One region of the Rhizobium arsenicireducens genome, then DNA from elsewhere that is predicted to be linked to it. Evidence: riboswitches for the same ligand, from Rfam matches in the RefSeq annotation. Region 1 holds a riboswitch; the other holds the start of a gene.

The links. A riboswitch is a leader RNA that binds a small molecule or an ion and turns the genes downstream of it on or off. The one in region 1 is predicted to bind S-adenosylmethionine.
Region 2: linked by a shared signal. The riboswitch ahead of ACWPVA_RS14085 (O-succinylhomoserine sulfhydrylase) and the one ahead of metA (homoserine O-acetyltransferase MetA) in region 1 are both predicted to bind S-adenosylmethionine.

What each region holds. Positions count from the first base shown of each region.
Region 1 covers NZ_CAXHYK020000001.1:3,618,766-3,627,654, reverse strand. The annotation lists gene ACWPVA_RS17980 (ABC transporter ATP-binding protein/permease) at 1-586, shown strand, start outside; gene ACWPVA_RS17975 (ABC-F family ATP-binding cassette domain-containing protein) at 615-2,438, opposite strand; gene ACWPVA_RS17970 (thiamine diphosphokinase) at 2,441-3,091, opposite strand; gene ACWPVA_RS17965 (hypothetical protein) at 3,232-3,375, opposite strand; gene ACWPVA_RS17960 (AAA family ATPase) at 3,737-4,576, shown strand; SAM riboswitch at 4,653-4,731, shown strand; gene metA (homoserine O-acetyltransferase MetA) at 4,812-5,738, shown strand; gene ACWPVA_RS17950 (vWA domain-containing protein) at 5,772-6,959, shown strand; gene ACWPVA_RS17945 (aldose epimerase family protein) at 6,991-7,998, shown strand; tRNA gene ACWPVA_RS17940 (tRNA-Gly) at 8,087-8,161, opposite strand; gene ACWPVA_RS17935 (prolyl-tRNA synthetase associated domain-containing protein) at 8,439-8,889, shown strand, end outside.
Region 2 covers NZ_CAXHYK020000001.1:2,824,946-2,833,834, forward strand. The annotation lists gene ACWPVA_RS14060 (glycosyltransferase family 2 protein) at 1-1,739, shown strand, start outside; gene ACWPVA_RS14065 (MFS transporter) at 1,860-3,068, shown strand; tRNA gene ACWPVA_RS14070 (tRNA-Gly) at 3,098-3,171, opposite strand; partial or broken gene ACWPVA_RS14075 (ion transporter) at 3,304-4,109, shown strand; gene ACWPVA_RS14080 (2'-deoxycytidine 5'-triphosphate deaminase) at 4,086-5,183, opposite strand; SAM riboswitch at 5,258-5,336, shown strand; gene ACWPVA_RS14085 (O-succinylhomoserine sulfhydrylase) at 5,385-6,569, shown strand; gene apaG (Co2+/Mg2+ efflux protein ApaG) at 6,774-7,166, shown strand; gene ACWPVA_RS14095 (Hsp33 family molecular chaperone) at 7,220-8,209, opposite strand; gene argF (ornithine carbamoyltransferase) at 8,362-8,889, opposite strand, start outside.

The sequences.
Region 1 (8,889 bases):
GATCAAGGAAGCCAACCCGACTATCGTCGTCGGCGAGCGCGTGATGATCAACGGCGACCAGGGCGTCAACCGCAAACTGCTGTTCAACGCCATCGCCGGCCTCTGGCCCTATGGTGAAGGCCGCATCCTGTTGCCCAAGGAAGACGACATCCTGTTCGTGCCCCAGCTCGAATACCTGCCCGAGGGCAAGCTCAGGAGCGTTCTCGCCTATCCGCTCGCCTCGGCCGGTTTCACCGACGAGGCCATGATGGCTGCGCTTCAACGCGTCGGCCTATCTCGCATCGCCGGCAGGCTCAACGATCGCGCCCGCTGGGACCGGCTGCTCGACAAGGACGAGCAGATGGCGCTCTCCTTCGCGGGCCTCATCCTGCGCAAGCCGCGCTGGATCGTGCTCAACGATGTTCTGGAAGGACTGGAGGAGGATACCGTCTCCACGCTCTCAAGCGTTCTGGCCGAACTCACCGATTCGACGCTGATCTATATCGGCCGCTCCGGCGCCTTCTACGATGCGCTCACGCCGAGCCTGCTGCATCTGGAGCGAACACATTGCGTGCCGTCGGACGAGGTTGACCAGCCCAAGGGCTGAGCCCAGCGTCCCGACCGGAGGGGAAAGCTCACCCCTCCAGCGCCTCGCGCAGCATTTCCAGCTCCAGCCATTCCTCTTCCATGCGGATCAGGTCGGCGCGCAGCTTTTCCGTCTCGGCGGCAAGCTTGTTGAAGGTCGCCTGGTCCTTGGCGAAGAGGTTCGGATCGGCCATCTTCGCCTCACGGGCAGCGATCTCATTCTCCGTCTTCTCCATCTCCTTCGGCAGGTTTTCCAGCGCGAACTTCTGCTTGTAGGACAGCTTGCCCCTGGCCTTGCCGCCCGTGTCCGAGGATTTCGCCTCGGAGGTCTTCGCCTTCTCGGCCTTGTCAGCACGTCTGCGCTCGTCCTCGGCGCCCTTCTTCTGCGCCAGCATGTCGGAATAGCCGCCGGCATATTCGATCCAGCGGCCGTCCGGATTCTCGGGATCGGCCGGCGCGATCGTCGAGGTCACCGTGCGGTCGAGGAAGTCGCGGTCGTGGCTGACCAGGATGACCGTGCCGGAATAGCCGGCGACGATTTCCTGCAAAAGGTCGAGCGTCTCGATGTCGAGGTCGTTGGTCGGTTCGTCGAGGATCAGCAGGTTGGACGGCTTGGCCATGATCCGCGCCAGCATCAGCCGGGCGCGTTCGCCGCCGGAGAGGTTCTTGATCGGCGTGCGGGCCTGCTCCGGCTGGAACAGGAATTCCTTCATGTAGCCGGTCACGTGTTTCTGCTCGCCGTTGACCAGAAGGTTCTCGCCGCGCCCGTCGGTCAGGTAATGCGACAGCGTGTCCTCGAGGTTGAGGTCCTCGCGCTTCTGGTCGAGCACGGCGATCTCGAGATTGGTGCCAAGCTGGACCGTGCCGCTATCAGGTTCCAGCTGGCCGGTCAGCATCTTCAGCAACGTTGTCTTGCCGGCCCCGTTCGGACCGATCAGGCCGATGCAGTCGCCGCGATGCACGCGGATCGAAAACGGCGCAACGATCGTCCGGTCGCCATAAGCCTTGGTGATCCTGTCCGCCTCGATCACCAGTTTGCCGCTTTCGCGGCCCTCCGTGGCGCTTGCCTGGATTGTGCCCTGCGGCCCCTTGTGGCCGCGATATTCGGCCCGCAGGCTTTGCAGATTGCCGAGGCGGCGCATGTTGCGCTTGCGCCGTGCCGTCACGCCGTAGCGCAGCCAGTGTTCCTCGCGCTGGATCTCCTTGCCGAGCTTGTGTTGCTCGATCTCTTCCTCTTCCAGCACCTTGTCGCGCCATTCCTCGAAATGGCCGAAGCCGCGATTGAGCCGGCGCGACAAGCCGCGATCGAGCCAAACCGTGGCGGTCGAGACCTTCTCAAGGAAGCGACGGTCATGCGAAATGACCACCAGCGCGCTGCGGCTCTTGGCCAGTTCGCCTTCCAGCCATTCGATGGTCGGCAGGTCGAGATGGTTGGTCGGCTCGTCGAGCATCAGGATGTCCGGTTCGGGCGCCATGACGCGGGCCAGCGCCGCGCGGCGCGCCTCGCCGCCCGAAAGGCTCGCCGGATCTTCCTGGCCGGAAAGCCCCAGATGTTCGAGCAGATAGGTGACGCGATACGGATCGTCGCCCGGTCCAAGCCCCGCCTCGGCATAGGCCTGCACGGTCTTGTAGGCGCCGAAATCGGGCGCCTGCTCGAGATAGCGGATCGTCGCGGACGGATGACGGAACACCTCGCCCGACTGCGCCTCGACCATGCCGGCGGCGATCTTCATCAGCGTCGACTTGCCCGAGCCGTTGCGTCCGACCAGGCAGATGCGGTCGCCAGGCTCCACCTGAAGGCTGGCGCCGTTCAAAAGCGGCGCGCCGCCGAAGGATAGCAGGATATCATCGAGTTTGAGAATGGGAGGCGCCAAGGTCAAGCTCCGGAAAAATCGTAAGGACGGGCAAGGACGACCGCATCGCCGCTTTTCAGCGAGAAGCGCACGGGACCTTCCGCGACGTTGGAAATGGTGCGCGACGACCCGAAGGGCAGCGCGAAATCAGTGAGCGGATAGCGGGCATTGCCGATCGACAGCCCAGCAAGCGGGGAGAGGCCGAGCACCGAGAACAGCGAGCCCTTTGGCAGATCGAGCGTGAAGTCGTCGCCAAGCAGCGGAAAGGCTTCCTCCGTACCGGAACTCATCATCACTTCGATGCCGCCCTTGGCCAGCGCCATGCCCGACAGCAGATGCATCAGCGCATGATCCGAACGCTCCCCGCCGAGCGCGCCGGCCAGAACGAGACGCTTTGCCCCGCGCGACAGCGCCTCCTCGACGGCGATCGCACCATCGGTCGAGGCCTTCTGCGCCGGATAGGGCAGGCGAGGCACGCCGGGAAAATCCTCGGCCGCGAGATCCTCGGAACTGTCGAAATCGCCGACCCAAAGCTCCGGCGAAAGGCCGAGCGTGACCGCATGGCGCATGCCGCCGTCGGCCGCGATGGCGCGGCTTCCCGCGACCGCGGCTTTCAGCCGCTCGGTCGGGGTGAGCGCCCCGCCGAGCAGGATCGTGAAGGTCGTGTCCGTCATGGATGAGCCCATAGCGCATATGGGCCGAGAAGGGAAAGGCCGTTTCCTCTTCGCCCTCGCCGCCTGACCGGGCACCAGTGTGCCGATCAGGCCGGGCACGATGCCTGGTCACGTGGCGGTCGCTGGACGTCGACGGCGCCTCAGCGCTTGGCGGTGCCGTCCTTGGCGGTTTCGGCATTCTTCAGCTGGGTGGTGAAGCCGGACGTCTTCGGCGCATCGGCCTTGGTCTTGTCCTTCTTGGGTTTTCGGGCTTCGCGGTTCGAACGTACCTGACCTTTGGCCATGGGTGTCTTCCTTCGGTGAAGGATCGCGGGCCGCCTTTAGTGGCAGCGCTTGATCGGGAACGGGTGATCGTCGGTCTGCTATCGGTAGAAATCTTCGCTTCGGAGCAAATGTGGCGGATGGTGGCGAATGTCTGGCTGGATCTGCCGAGAAAATGCGCGCTGTGTTCCAGTACCCTTCTTGTCTGGAAATCAGCGTCCGAACAGGAACAAGCGTTGTGTATCGCTGGTTTCAGCCTGTCAGATTCCTGCATTTTTACAAGCCTTATCTGCCGCGCCGCCGTAGCCAGAACCGCCTCGCCATCTTGCACTGCACCCTTTGCGCCACTAGGTTCACCGCCAAAGACCAGCCAGGAAGATCCGCATGCAGTTCACCGGTACCGCCGACTACATCGCCGACAAGGACCTGATGGTCGCCGTCAATGCGGCCATCGCGCTCGAGCGGCCGCTACTCGTCAAAGGCGAACCCGGCACCGGCAAGACCGAGCTCGCCCGCCAGGTGGCGTCAGCGCTTGGCCTCGACATGATCGAATGGAGCATCAAGTCGACCACCAAGGCGCAGCAGGGCCTCTACGAATATGACGCGGTCTCGCGCCTGCGCGACAGCCAGCTCGGCGACGCGCGGGTCAACGACGTCGGCAACTACATCCGCCAGGGCAAGCTCTGGCAGGCCTTCGCCGCCGGCAGGAAGACCGTTCTCCTGATCGACGAGATCGACAAGGCCGACATCGAGTTCCCCAACGACCTTTTGCAGGAACTCGACCGCATGGAATTCCATGTCTACGAGACCGGCGAGACGGTGAAGGCTTCCGTTCGCCCGATCGTCATCATCACCTCGAACAACGAGAAGGAACTGCCGGACGCCTTCCTGCGCCGCTGCTTCTTCCACTACATCCGCTTCCCCGATGCCGACACGCTGACGCGCATCGTCGAGGTCCATTATCCCGGCATCAAGCAGACGCTGATTCGCAATGCCCTCACCCAGTTCTACGAGATCCGCGAGACGCCCGGCCTGCGCAAGAAGCCCTCGACCTCGGAAGCACTCGACTGGATTCGCCTTCTGGTCGCCGAAGACGTCGACCCGGCCGACCTGCGCGCCGATCCGAAACAGGCCCTGCCCAAGCTGCACGGCGCGCTTTTGAAGAACGAGCAGGACGTGCACCTGTTCGAGCGCCTGGCTTTCATGGCGCGGCGGGAGCGGTAGCAAACCTTGCTCGCGATCCCCGATCTGGCAGCCGCAGGCTTCGCCATTGATCTTTGACGACAGGAAAGCTATCTAGAGCAGGTCCCGTGGTGATTTGGCCGGCCGGCTTGCAGCCACGTTAAAGAAGTCGCTAAAGGGGCCGAGGAAAGTCGTCATTTTCCCCTGCACCGGTCGCGATTTCTCGCCGCCGGTTTTATTTTGCGGTTTTGCCCGCCGATGCTGGGAATGAGAAACGATGCCGATCAGGATACCCGATACGCTGCCCGCCTTTGAAACCCTCGTCCACGAGGGTGTGCGGGTGATGACCGAAACGGTGGCCGTCCGCCAGGATATCCGCCCGCTGCAGATCGGCCTGCTCAATCTCATGCCGAACAAGATCAAGACCGAGGTCCAGTTCGCCCGCCTGATCGGCGCCTCGCCGCTGCAGGTCGAGCTGACCCTCGTGCGCATCGGCGGCCACAAGGCCAAGAACACCTCGGAAGAACATCTCCTGTCCTTCTACCAGACCTGGGAAGAGGTGAAGGACCGCAAGTTCGACGGCTTCATCGTCACCGGCGCACCGGTCGAGAACCTGGCCTATGAGGACGTGACCTACTGGAACGAGATGCAGCAGATCCTCGACTGGACGGAAACCAACGTCCATTCGACGATGAATGTCTGCTGGGGCGCCATGGCCGCCATCTACCATTTCCACAAGGTGCCGAAGCACGCGCTGAAACAGAAGGCCTTCGGCGTCTATCGCCACCGCAACCTGTCGCCGGCCTCCGTCTATCTCAACGGCTTTTCCGACGACTTCCAGGTGCCGGTGTCGCGCTGGACGGAAGTGCGCCGCGAGGACATCGAGAAGCATCCGGACCTCGAGATCCTGATGGAATCCGACGAGATGGGCGTCTGCCTCGTGCATGAAAAGCGCGGCAACCGGCTCTACATGTTCAACCACGTCGAATATGATTCGACCTCGCTCGGCGACGAGTATTTCCGCGACGTGAATTCCGGGGTGCCGATCAAGATGCCGCACGACTATTTTCCGCACAACGATCCGACCCTGACCCCGCTCAACCGCTGGCGCAGCCATGCGCATCTCCTGTTCGGCAACTGGATCAACGAAATCTACCAGACGACGCCGTACGACTTGCAGGAGATCGGCCTCGATCGCCGTTGACGGCACACAGCGGCAAGGAGCGCTAGAAGACCGATGTTCATCCCCTTTTTCCTAAAGCTCAAGGAAGCGCGGATCCCGGTGACGCTCAGGGAATTCCTCGTGCTGCTTGAAGGCATGGAGAAGGGGCTTGCAGACTTCGACACCGAGGCCTTCTACTTCCTCGCCCGCACGACGCTGATCAAGGACGAGCGCCATATCGATCGCTTCGACCGGGTATTTTCCGAAATGTTCGGCGGGATGGAAGGCCTGTTCGGCGGGGTCGACGGCGTGGATCAGGTGCCGATCCCGCAAGACTGGCTGAAAAAGCTCGCCGAAAAGCACCTGTCGGAGGACGACAGGAAGCTTGTCGAGGCGCTCGGCGGCTTCGACAAGCTGATGGAAACGCTGCGCCAGCGTCTCGCCGAACAGAAGGAGCGCCACCAGGGCGGCTCGAAATGGATCGGCACGGCCGGCACCTCGCCCTTCGGCGCCTATGGCTACAATCCCGAAGGCGTGCGCATCGGCCAGCACGAAAGCCGCCACCGCCGCGCGGTGAGAGTCTGGGACAAGCGCGAGTTCAGGAACCTCGACGACACCGTCGAACTCGGCACCCGCAACATCAAGGTGGCGCTTCGCCGCCTGCGCCGCTTCATCCGCGAGGGGGCGGCGGACGAATTCGATCTTTCCGGCACCATCCGCGCCACCGCCGAACACGGTTATCTCGACGTGAAGACCCGGCCCGAACGGCGCAATGCCGTCAAGCTCTTGATGTTCTTCGACATCGGCGGCTCGATGGACGACCATGTGCGAACCGTGGAGGAACTGTTCTCCGCCGCCCGCTCGGAATTCCGCCACATGGACTATTTCTACTTCCACAATTGCCCCTATGAGCGGGTGTGGAAGGACAATCGTCGCCGCATGACGGAAGTCGTCGGCACCGACGACATCATCCGCACCTTCGGCCCGGACTACCGGCTGATCTTCGTCGGCGACGCCTCGATGGGCCCCTACGAGATCAGCCAGCCGGGCGGCTCGGTCGAGCACTGGAACACGGAGCCGGGCGCCGTGTGGATCGACCGGCTGACGGCTCACTTTCGTCGCAGCCTGTGGATCAACCCCTTGAAGCCGGACTATTGGGGCTACACCCAGTCGGTCGGCATGATACGCCAGCTGATGGGAAACAGGATGTACCCGCTGACGCTCGGCGGCCTTGAAGAGGCGGCGCGCGAACTGGCGAGATAGACGGCGAAAGACCGCAAACGGGGCGAACGGCATGACCGGTAGGGAAATCTTCGGCACGACCACGGCAGGCGAGACGGTCGAGCAGGTGACGCTGTCCGGCGGCGGGCTGACGGCACGCATCATCACCTTCGGCGCCGCGATCCAGGACCTGCGGCTCGCCGGCCATGACGCGCCCCTGGTGCTCGGCTTCGAGCGTTTCGAGGACTATGAGCAGCATTCCCCCTATTGCGGCGCCTCTCCCGGCCGCTGCGCCAACCGCATCGCCAAGGGCCGCTTCTCGATCGACGGCGCCGACTACCAGCTGGAGCTCAACGAACGCGGCACCACCCACCTGCATGGCGGCTCGACCGGCACGGCGCGGATGAACTGGGCAATCGTCGACCTGGGCCACGACCACGTGACGATGGAAGTCACCGATCCCGATGGCCGCGCCGGCTATCCCGGCAACTGCACCATCCGCGCGATCTACACCCTGAAGGACGAGGGCGTGCTTTCCGTCGTCTACGAGAGCGAAGCCGACCGCCCGACGCCCGTCAACCTCTGCCAGCACGCCTATTTCAACCTCGACGGCCGCAGCGACATCCTCGGCCACGACCTGATGATCGCCGCCGACCATTATCTGCCGGTCGACCGCGACCTGATCCCGACCGGCGAATTGCGGCCCGTCGCCGGAACGCCCTTTGATTTCCGCGAAATGGCCCCGATCGCCCGCGACGGGAAACAAGTGCCCTACGACCACAATTTCTGCCTGTCTCCCGCGCGCATGGCGAAACAGTCGGTGGCGCTCGCCCGTAGCATCAATTCCGGGGTGACGATGGAAGTGCGCACGACCGAACCCGGCGTGCAATTCTACGCCGGCGTCTATCTCGACGTGCCCGTCCCCGGCCTCGACGGCCGCGCCTACGGCCCCTTCGCCGGCTTCTGCCTGGAAACCCAGGTCTGGCCGGACGCGATCAACCACGCCGATTTCCCCAACGTCGTGCTGCGCCCCGGCGACGTTCTGCGCCAGGAGACGGACTACGTCTTTTCGAAGAGCTGAAAAAGGCGGCCTTCGGGCCGCACGCCACCAAACGCAAAGCGACCACCAAAGCGGTCTATCATTTCTTGTTTTCTGGAAGAAGAAAAACTGGAGCGGGTGAGGCGATTCGAACGCCCGACCCCAACCTTGGCAAGGTTGTGCTCTACCCCTGAGCTACACCCGCTCATAACCTCGATCCGGGGGTAGACAGTGGATCGGGTGCCGTCCGAATGTTGCGGCGACGGGCGCTATATGGCCCAACATTTTTGCAAATGCAACAGGGAAATGACGAATGTCTGGAGAAAAAAATGCAATCTTCTCCCCATGCGGTCAAACGCCTCCAAACGCGGGCTTTCGCGCATTTCCGCCGATTGCCAAGGCCGGTGCCCGGACGTATCACTCCACGGCAAGGGCATTTGCCCGTCCTCGCCAGGAACCCTGACCCGCACGTGAGCAGATCGATGACCACAGAGCCGAAGACCGCCGAAGACCTCTACCGTTTCCTCGATGACCTCGGAATTCGCCACGAGACGAAAGGTCACGAGCCGGTTTTCACGGTGGCCGAATCGGTGGCGCTGCGCGACGAAATCCCCGGCGGCCACACCAAGAACCTTTTCGTCAAGGACAAGAAGGACCAGTTCTTCCTGCTGACCGTCGAGGAGAACGCCGTCGTCGATCTGAAAACGGTGCACACGTTGATCGGCGCAGCCAGCAAGGTTTCCTTCGGCAAGCCGGAAAAGCTGATGGACTATCTCGGCGTCATCCCGGGCGCGGTCACCGTGTTCGGCGCGATCAACGACACCGGCCACAACGTCACCTTCGTGCTCGACCAGGACCTGATGGAGCACGACATCATCAACGGCCATCCGCTGTCGAACGACGCGACCACATCGATCGGACGCGACGATCTGC
Region 2 (8,889 bases), 790 kb from region 1:
TGGCACGGCTTGCACGCCTTGACTTCGTCGACACCATCCCCGATGGGGCCGTCATCGACAATCGTGGAATAGACAGCCAGTTGGCACGCCCTACCCTTATCCGGCTCCACGATCAGACGCGTCCGCCGCGGACCCTTATCGCGCCCGAAGCGCGGCGCATACACCACCTCCTTGCAAGCCTTGAGCGCCGACCCGGGCTTCGCCGGTCACTGGCCATTGCCTCCGCCTCGACCATCCGCAGGGCTGCCTGGCAAGCAGGTGCTGAGCGGCGCGTGCGCGCAACCGTCGGGGCTTTGTTCGAAGAGAAGCCCGATTTTTCCGCCCGCACCGTTCTGACGGGGCGACAGGGCTTCTGGGCAGGCCTGGCCGTCAGCGCAACCGCCGTCTGCATCGTGGCGCTACCGGGCATGGCGGCAAAGGGGCTTCATCTTGCGCTGTCACTGACCTACCTCGCAGCGCTCGGCCTGCGTGTGGGGGCGCTCATACATCCTTGCCGCCCGCGGCCGGGTCATGCCCTGGCGCCAGCACCTGTGACCGAGGAAGCTCTGCCCATCTATACCGTGATGGTGGCGCTCTACCGTGAGGCGGAGATTGCGCCCCAGCTTCTCGCGGCGCTCGAACGCCTCGACTGGCCACGCACGCGCCTCGACGTCAAGCTGGTGTGCGAAGCCGACGACACCGATACCCTGGCGGCGATCCGGGCGCTGAACCCGCCCCGTCATGTCGAGATCGTCGAGGTGCCCGCAATGGCGCCGAGAACCAAGCCCAAGGCCCTCAGCTACGCGCTGGCGGGTGTGCGCGGCGATTACCTGGCGATTTTCGACGCCGAGGACCGGCCGCATCCCGGCCAACTCAGGGAAGCCTACGAGACTTTCCGTTCATCGCCCGACGAGATCGCCTGTCTCCAGGCACCGCTGATCATCGCAAACCTGCATCAGTCCTTCACCAGCGCGCTCTTCGCGCTCGAATATGCCGCGCTGTTCCGCCGCATGCTGCCGGTGCTCGCCCGTTTTCGCATGCCGCTGCCGCTCGGGGGCACATCGAATCATTTCCGCACCGGGCCCTTGAAGAACGTCGGCGGATGGGATCCCTACAATGTCACCGAGGATGCCGATCTCGGCATGCGGCTGTACCGGCTTGGTTACCGGTCCGGGACCATCCGGTGTCAGACGCTGGAGGATGCTCCGACCAACCGACACATTTGGCTCGGTCAGCGCACCCGCTGGTTCAAGGGCTGGCTGCAGACCTGGCTGGTGGTCATGCGCGATCCGTCGCGCACGATCCGAGAAATGGGGTCTTCCGCCTTTGCAGCCTTTCAGCTCTTGATCGGCGGCATGCTCATATCGGCTCTCGGTCACCCGCTGATCATGGTCTTTCTCGTCTCCACGGGTGTGGCCATGCTGCAGACGCCGGCCGAGGCTGTCGGGGTCTTCGAGACGGTGCTTTTCACGATCGACATCACCAATATCTTCGGCAGCTATGCCGTCTTCGTGGCCCTCGGCCTGACGGCGATGACCAAGCACGAACGGGACCGGATCGGTTGGCGCTGGGCGGGCGTTCCCCTCTACTGGATGATGACGTCCTTCGCCGCCTGGAAAGCGGTCTTCGAACTGCGCTCGAAACCTTTCTTCTGGAACAAGACACCGCATCAGCCGCGCCAAGCTGCCGATACGGCAGAGAGAGCCGTAGAGACGCGACAGACGGGCGCGCCGGCCCTTGCAGGCGAGGTCCCTGCTTGACCCCGATCCAGTGAGGGAGCACATCTGCGGTGCTGGACAGGCCCATGTGCCGGTGCAGCTATTGGGGTGACTGGCCATCAAGGAGACCGCGGCTTGGCGGCGACGGATGAAAAGAGTGGAATGGCCCATTGGCGCAGGCTGCCCGGCGCGATCTGGGCGATCGGCTTCGTCTCGCTTTTCATGGATATTTCCTCCGAAATGATCCACGCCGTGCTGCCGCTCTACCTGGTGACGGTGCTCGGCACCTCGACGCTGACGGTGGGCATCATCGAGGGGATCGCCGAGGCAACGGCAGCGATCACCAAGGTGTTTTCCGGCGCGCTCAGCGACTGGCTGGGCAAGCGCAAGTTTCTGGCGGCGCTGGGTTATGGCCTCGCCGCCCTCACCAAACCGATCTTCCCGCTCGCGCCGAGCGTGGCCTGGCTGATCGCGGCCCGCTTCATCGACCGTATCGGCAAGGGCATCCGCGGCGCCCCCCGCGACGCGCTGGTTGCCGACATTTCCCCACCGGACCTACGCGGTGCGAGCTTCGGGCTCAGGCAGTCGCTCGACACGCTGGGTGCGCTGCTCGGGCCGCTGCTCGCCATCGCGTTGATGTGGGCCTTCAGCAATGATTTTACCCTCGTCTTCTGGATCGCCGTCATTCCCGCCGTCATCTCCGCCGGGTTGATCATCGTTGCGGTGAAAGAGCCGAAGCGCGAGGCGCCTGTGCGCAAGGTGCGCATGCCGCTCAGCCGCAGCGAACTTGGTCGGCTCAGCGCCAACTACTGGTGGGTGGTCGCAGTCGCTTCGGCCTTCACCCTGGCGCGGTTCAGCGAAGCCTTCCTCGTGCTCAAGGGACAGGATATCGGCTTGCCGCTCGCGTTGGTCCCGATGGTGATGGTGGTGATGAACGTCGCCTACTTCATCTCCGCCTATCCGGTCGGCGCGCTTTCGGACCGAATGAGCCGGACAAAATTGCTCGTCATCGGCTTGGTCCTGCTTCTCGCCGCCGATCTCGTGCTTGCATTTTCCTCGGCGCTAACCGGTCTGTTGCTCGGCGCCACGCTCTGGGGTTTGCACATGGGATTTACTCAGGGAGTGCTTGCGACGCTCGTCGCCGATACCGCGCCGGCCGAACTGCGCGGCACCGCGTTCGGCGTGTTCAACCTGATGACGGGGGTGGTGCTTCTGGCCGCGAGCGTCATCGCCGGCTTGCTGTGGGATGCGACCGGCCCGATGGGCACATTCCTCGCAGGCGCGGGCTTCACACTCGTGACGCTTGCAGGACTGGCGTGGCTCGAAGCCCGGCGCCGGCGCAACGGAAGCGGGACTGAAACCGGAAATTAGCTGGGCAATACGGTGAAGATAGGAGTGGCTGGAGCGGGTGAAGGGAATCGAACCCTCGTATTCAGCTTGGGAAGCTGCTGCTCTACCATTGAGCTACACCCGCGCGGCCCGCACAGTTCCAACAGTTGCGGCGCCCTGTCAAGGGAGAATGCGGCGCGCTGCGCAAGGAAGATGTTAACCTCCGCTCGTGACAATGGCGGGATATTTCCAGTCTTTTTCCCTTCGGTCAGCCATCATGCATGCCCTGCGCAACCTGCTTCAATCGCGACGTTTCGAAAACACGATTACGTTTCTGATCCTCTTGAATGCCATCACGCTGGGTCTCGAGACGTCACCCGTGATCATGCATCACTTCGGAACCGCGCTTCACGCCGCCGATCAGACCCTGCTTGCCATCTTCATAATCGAATTGCTCATCAAGCTCCTGCTCTATCGCCGCAATTTTTTCCGCGAACCCTGGCGGATCTTCGACCTGCTCGTCATCGCCATTTCCGTGGTGCCAAGCACCGAAAGCATCTCAATCCTGCGCGCCTTGCGCGTCATCCGGCTTTTCCGTCTGATCTCGATGGTGCCGTCAATGCGCCGGGTGGTCGGCGGGCTATTCTCCGCGCTCCCGGAATGGGATCGATCTTCCTGCTGCTGAGCCTCGTCTTCTACGTCTCCTCGGTCGCAGCGACCAAGCTGTTCGCCGCCGATTTTCCCGAACTTTTCGGGACGATTGCCGCCTCGGCCTTCACCCTGTTCCAGGTCATGACGCTCGAAGGCTGGACCGGAGAAGTGGTGCGACCGATCATGGCCGTGCATCCGCTCGCCTGGGTGTTCTTCATCCCGTTCATCATTGCCACGTCGTTTACCGTGCTCAACCTGTTCATCGGCATCATCGTCTCGTCGATGCAGGCCGAGCATGAAATCCCGACGCAGGTCGGCCAGGAACAGATGATCGAGGACCAGAGAAAGATCCTGTCCGAGCTGCAGGAACTGCGGCGCGAACTCGCGACGTTCCGGCGCGAGCGTGGGTCAACCCAGCCGGAAATGCTTTGATAGTTTCAGGCCCTGCGCCTGGTAGTTGGAGCCGAGGCCGGAACCGTAAAGGCCTTGCGGAAGCTGCTGCATGTGTTCGTAGACCAGACGGCCGATCACCTGACCGTGCTCGAGGATGAAGGGCACTTCGTGGCTGCGCACTTCCAAGACCGCCCGGCTTCCCGAGCCGCCGGCGGCGGCATGGCCGAAACCGGGGTCGAAGAAGCCGGCATAATGCACGCGGAATTCGCCGACCAGCGGATCATAGGGCGTCATTTCCGCCGCATAGAGCGGCGGCACGTGCACAGCCTCGTTGGAGACGAGGATGTAGAACTCGTCCGGATCGAGGATCAGTTCGTCGGCACCGCGGCTGTAGAGCGGCTCCCAGAAGTCGAGCACGTCGTGCGCGGCCTTCTTGTCGACGTCGATCACGCCGGTATGGTGCTTGCCGCGATAGCCGATCAGGCCGTCATCGCCGGTGCCTTTCAGGTCGATCGACAGCGCGATGCCGCCGCCCGAGACGTTCGGCGCTTCGCTAGCAACCAGCGTCTCTGTCGCATGCAGGTCGAGCAGTTCACGCTCGCCGAGCAAGGCCTGGCCGACGCGGAAGCGGATCTGCGACAGGCGCGAGCCGCGCCGCACGATGACCGGGAAGGTGCGCGGGGAGATCTCCAGATAGAGCGGCCCCTTGTAGCCGGCCGGGATCTTGTCGAATTCCTGGGCATAATCGACCATGACCCGGGTAAAAATGTCGAGGCGGCCGGTCGAGCTCTTCGGATTGGCGGATGCCGACATTTCCGCCGGCAGATCGAGGCTTTCCATCAACGGAACGATATAGACGCATCCGGTCTCGAGCACGGCGCCGTTTTCCAGGTCGATCTCGTGCAGGGTCAGCCGCTCGAGCTTGTCGGCAACCGTGTGGGCGCGGCCGGGCATAAAGCTCGCGCGCACGCGCAACGCCTTCGCGCCAAGGCGGAGGTCGAGGCTGGCCGGCTGGATCTGATCATGGTCGAGCATCTTCTCGCTCATTAGCCGGCCTTCGCCGAAGAGCGTGCCGATGGCACTGTCCGAGAGAATGCCCGTGGTCCTGGTCATCTTGTTTCATCCTGTTTGGGCCCGACAAAACCAAAGTCGAGGAATTGACGCAAGTCCGTGTTGGGCGTATGGCAGGCTTATCCCGTGGTGATTTGGCCGGTCGGCTTGCAGCCACGTTAAACAAATGGCTAAAGAGACCGGGTGCTAGAAACCGGTCCGATTTCGCGACCGGTTTTTTTGTATGCGAGAGGCTTAAGTGGCATGAGCAAGAACTGGCGTCCGGCAACCCAACTGGTCCATGGCGGAACCCTGCGTTCGCCCTACGGTGAAACGTCCGAGGCAATCTTCCTGACCCAGGGTTTCGTCTATGAGACCTCGGAAGCGGCAGAAGCGCGCTTCAAGGGTGAGACGGACGGCTATATCTACGCTCGCTACGGCAGCCCGACCAATGACATGTTCGAAAAGCGCATGTGCCTGCTCGAAGGCGCCGAAGACGCCCGCGCCATGGCCTCGGGCATGGCCGCCGTCGCGGCCGCCGTGCTGTGCCAGGTGAAGGCCGGCGACCATATCGTCGCGGCGCGCGCCCTGTTCGGTTCGTGCCGCTATGTCGTCGAGACGCTGGCGCCGCGCTACGGCGTCGAGTGTACGCTGGTCGACGGCCGGGATCTGAAGAACTGGGAAGCGGCGATCCGGCCGAACACCAAGGTAATGTTCCTCGAAAGCCCGACCAATCCGACGCTCGAAGTCGTCGACATCGCCGGCGTCGCCAAGCTCGCCGACCAGGTCGGCGCCACGCTGATCGTCGACAATGTCTTTGCCACCCCCCTCTTCCAGAAGCCGCTCGAACTCGGCGCCCATGTGGTGGTCTATTCGGCAACCAAGCATATCGACGGTCAGGGCCGCTGCCTCGGCGGCGTCGTGCTCTCGTCGAAGGACTGGATCACCGAGAACCTGCAGGACTATTTCCGCCATACCGGTCCGGCCATGTCGCCGTTCAACGCCTGGACGCTGCTGAAGGGCGTCGAGACCCTGCCGCTGCGCGTCAAGCAGCAGACGGCCAATGCCGCAGCGATCGCCGACTTCCTGGCCGAGCAGCCGCAGGTCGCCAAGGTGATCTATCCCGGTCGCGCCGACCATCCGCAGGCCGACATCGTCGCCAAGCAGATGACCGGCGGTTCGACGCTCGTCGCCTTCGAGATGAAGGGCGGCAAGGACGCGGCCTTCAAGCTGCAGAACGCGCTGGAGATCGTCAAGATTTCCAACAATCTCGGCGATGCCAAGAGCCTGATTACCCATCCGGCCACGACGACGCACAAGAACCTGACGGACGAGGCACGGGCCGAACTCGGCATGTCCGGCGGCACGGTACGTCTTTCCTGCGGCATCGAGGATACGCAGGACCTGCTTGAGGATTTTGCCCGCGCCATGGCAAGCGTCGGCGCCTGAGCGCCGTTCCTGGCCTGCAATGACCTAGAAAAGTCCGGGCACGCGGCTTGCGCGCTCGGACCGAGGTCCTTAACCCCAACGGTTAGCATTAACAACAAAATGTGCGCGACGCCGGACGCTTTGGCAGGCCGGCGCGCTTGTATTTTTTCCTCATCACGCCATGCTGTAAGCTATGTTTAGTGATGCTTTGAAAAGGTCCAGTGCATGTACCGCGCCGTGACACGCGACATCGAGGTCAGTGTCGAACCCTATTACCTGGAGGAGCAATCCGATCCGGAAGACAGCCGCTATGTCTGGGGCTATCGCATCGTGATCGCGAACCACTCCGCGGCATCCGTTCGCCTCATGCACCGCTACTGGAACATCACCGACCAGAACGGCCAGGTCGACGAAGTGCACGGGCCGGGCGTTATCGGCGAGCAACCGCGCCTGAGACCCGGCGATACCTATGAATATTCCTCGGGCTGCCCGCTCGACACGCCGTCTGGTATGATGTTCGGGCATTACCAGATGGAATCCGATGACGGCGAGATCTTCGACGTCGCCATACCGGCCTTTTCGCTCGATGCACCGGGAATGCTGCGCGTGCTGAACTGACAACGGCAGGGCCTTCGCCCTGCCGTCACCCTATTTCACATTCTCGCCCTTGCTCAGGCGTTCACGACTTCCGCCGCCTCGTAGCGATAGGTGGTCGAGCAGAACTCGCAGGTCACCGTAATGGCGCCATCCGTCTGGCTGGCATCGATCTCTTCCTGAGAGAAGCTCGACAGCACGCCCTTGATCTTTTCGCGCGAGCAACTGCAGCGATCGTAGACGGCGTGAGGCTCGTAGACCCGAACGCCGCGCTCGTGGAACAGACGGTAAAGCAGCCGTTCCGCGCCGATTTGCGGATCGGTCAGCTCGTCGGCGTCGATCGTGTCGACCAGCATGCGCGCTTCCGCCCAGGCATCGTCGTCCGAGTGCGGTCTCTCTCCATTGTCGCCATCGCCGCCATGCAGGTCGGAATGGCGTATGCGCTCCGGTGCCTCGGGCAGGAACTGCGCGATCAGCCCGCCGGCCCGCCAGGTGCGGCGCGGCCGACCTTCCTCGTCGCGATCGAAGAACTCGGCGGCACCGAGGCGAACCCGCGTCGGGATCTGCTCCGACTGGCGGAAATAGACCCCGGCGATGTCCTCGAGCGAGGCGCCGTCGAGCGGCACGATGCCCTGATAGGGCTGCATGAAATTGCCCTGGTCGATGGTGAGCGCCAGCACGCCCGCACCCAGTAGCTGTTCAGGCGAGGTGAGACCGGCAGCGACCGCTTCCGCCAACCGCTCCTCGTCGAAGCGGGCATAGGCTCGGACGTTTTCCGGCGAGGCGAAGTCGGCGACCAGCAGGTCGACCGGACCGTCGCTCTTGGTCTGCACGGTGAACTTGCCCTCGAATTTCAGCGAGGTGCCTATCAGCACCGTCAGCACGATCGCCTCGGCCAGCAGCCGGGCTACCGGCTCGGGATAGTCGTGGCGCGCGAGAATGGTATTCAGCAAGGGACCGATCTGCACGGCGCGACCGCGCACGTCGAGCCCCTCCACCTGGAAGGGCACAACCCGGTCATCACCGGCGAAACCGAATTCGCCAAGCTCGGCAGGCCTGTTCGTCATCATTTCACTCCTGGCGCCTTGGCGCTCGAACATAGCGAGGCGCAAGGCCTCTTTTTCAACGGCACACATGGGAACCGGACGGAAAAAGATCAAGCGTGGCAAGAGGACAGGCCTCGCCGCGCAATCCGTCCCCCTTTTTGCGCCGGCGTTGATCAGATAGCGCCGAGGCACCACGCCAGGATGGACTTCTGGGCATGCAGACGGTTTTCCGCCTCGTCGAACACGACCGACTGAGGGCCGTCGATCACCTCGTCGGTCACCTCCTCGCCGCGGTGGGCGGGCAGGCAGTGCATGAACAGCGCGTCCGGGGCCGCCTGCTTCATCAGCGCCGCATTGACCTGGAACGGCTGAAAGACATTGTGGCCGCGCGCCTTGTGTTCCTGGTTCATCGAGATCCAAGTATCGGTGACCACGGCATCCGCACCGGCAACGGCGCGCTCCGCGTCATGGCACAGCATGATCTCGCCGCCATTGTTGCGCGCCCAGTTGAGGATCTTGTCGTCCGGCTCGGAACCAAGCGGCACGGCCATGTTCATCCGGTAGCCGAAACGGGCCGAGCCCTCGACCAGTGAATGCAGGACATTGTTGCCGTCGCCGGTCCAGGCAACGGTCTTGCCTTTGATCGGGCCGCGATGTTCCTCAAAGGTCATCACGTCGGCCATGATCTGGCAAGGGTGGGT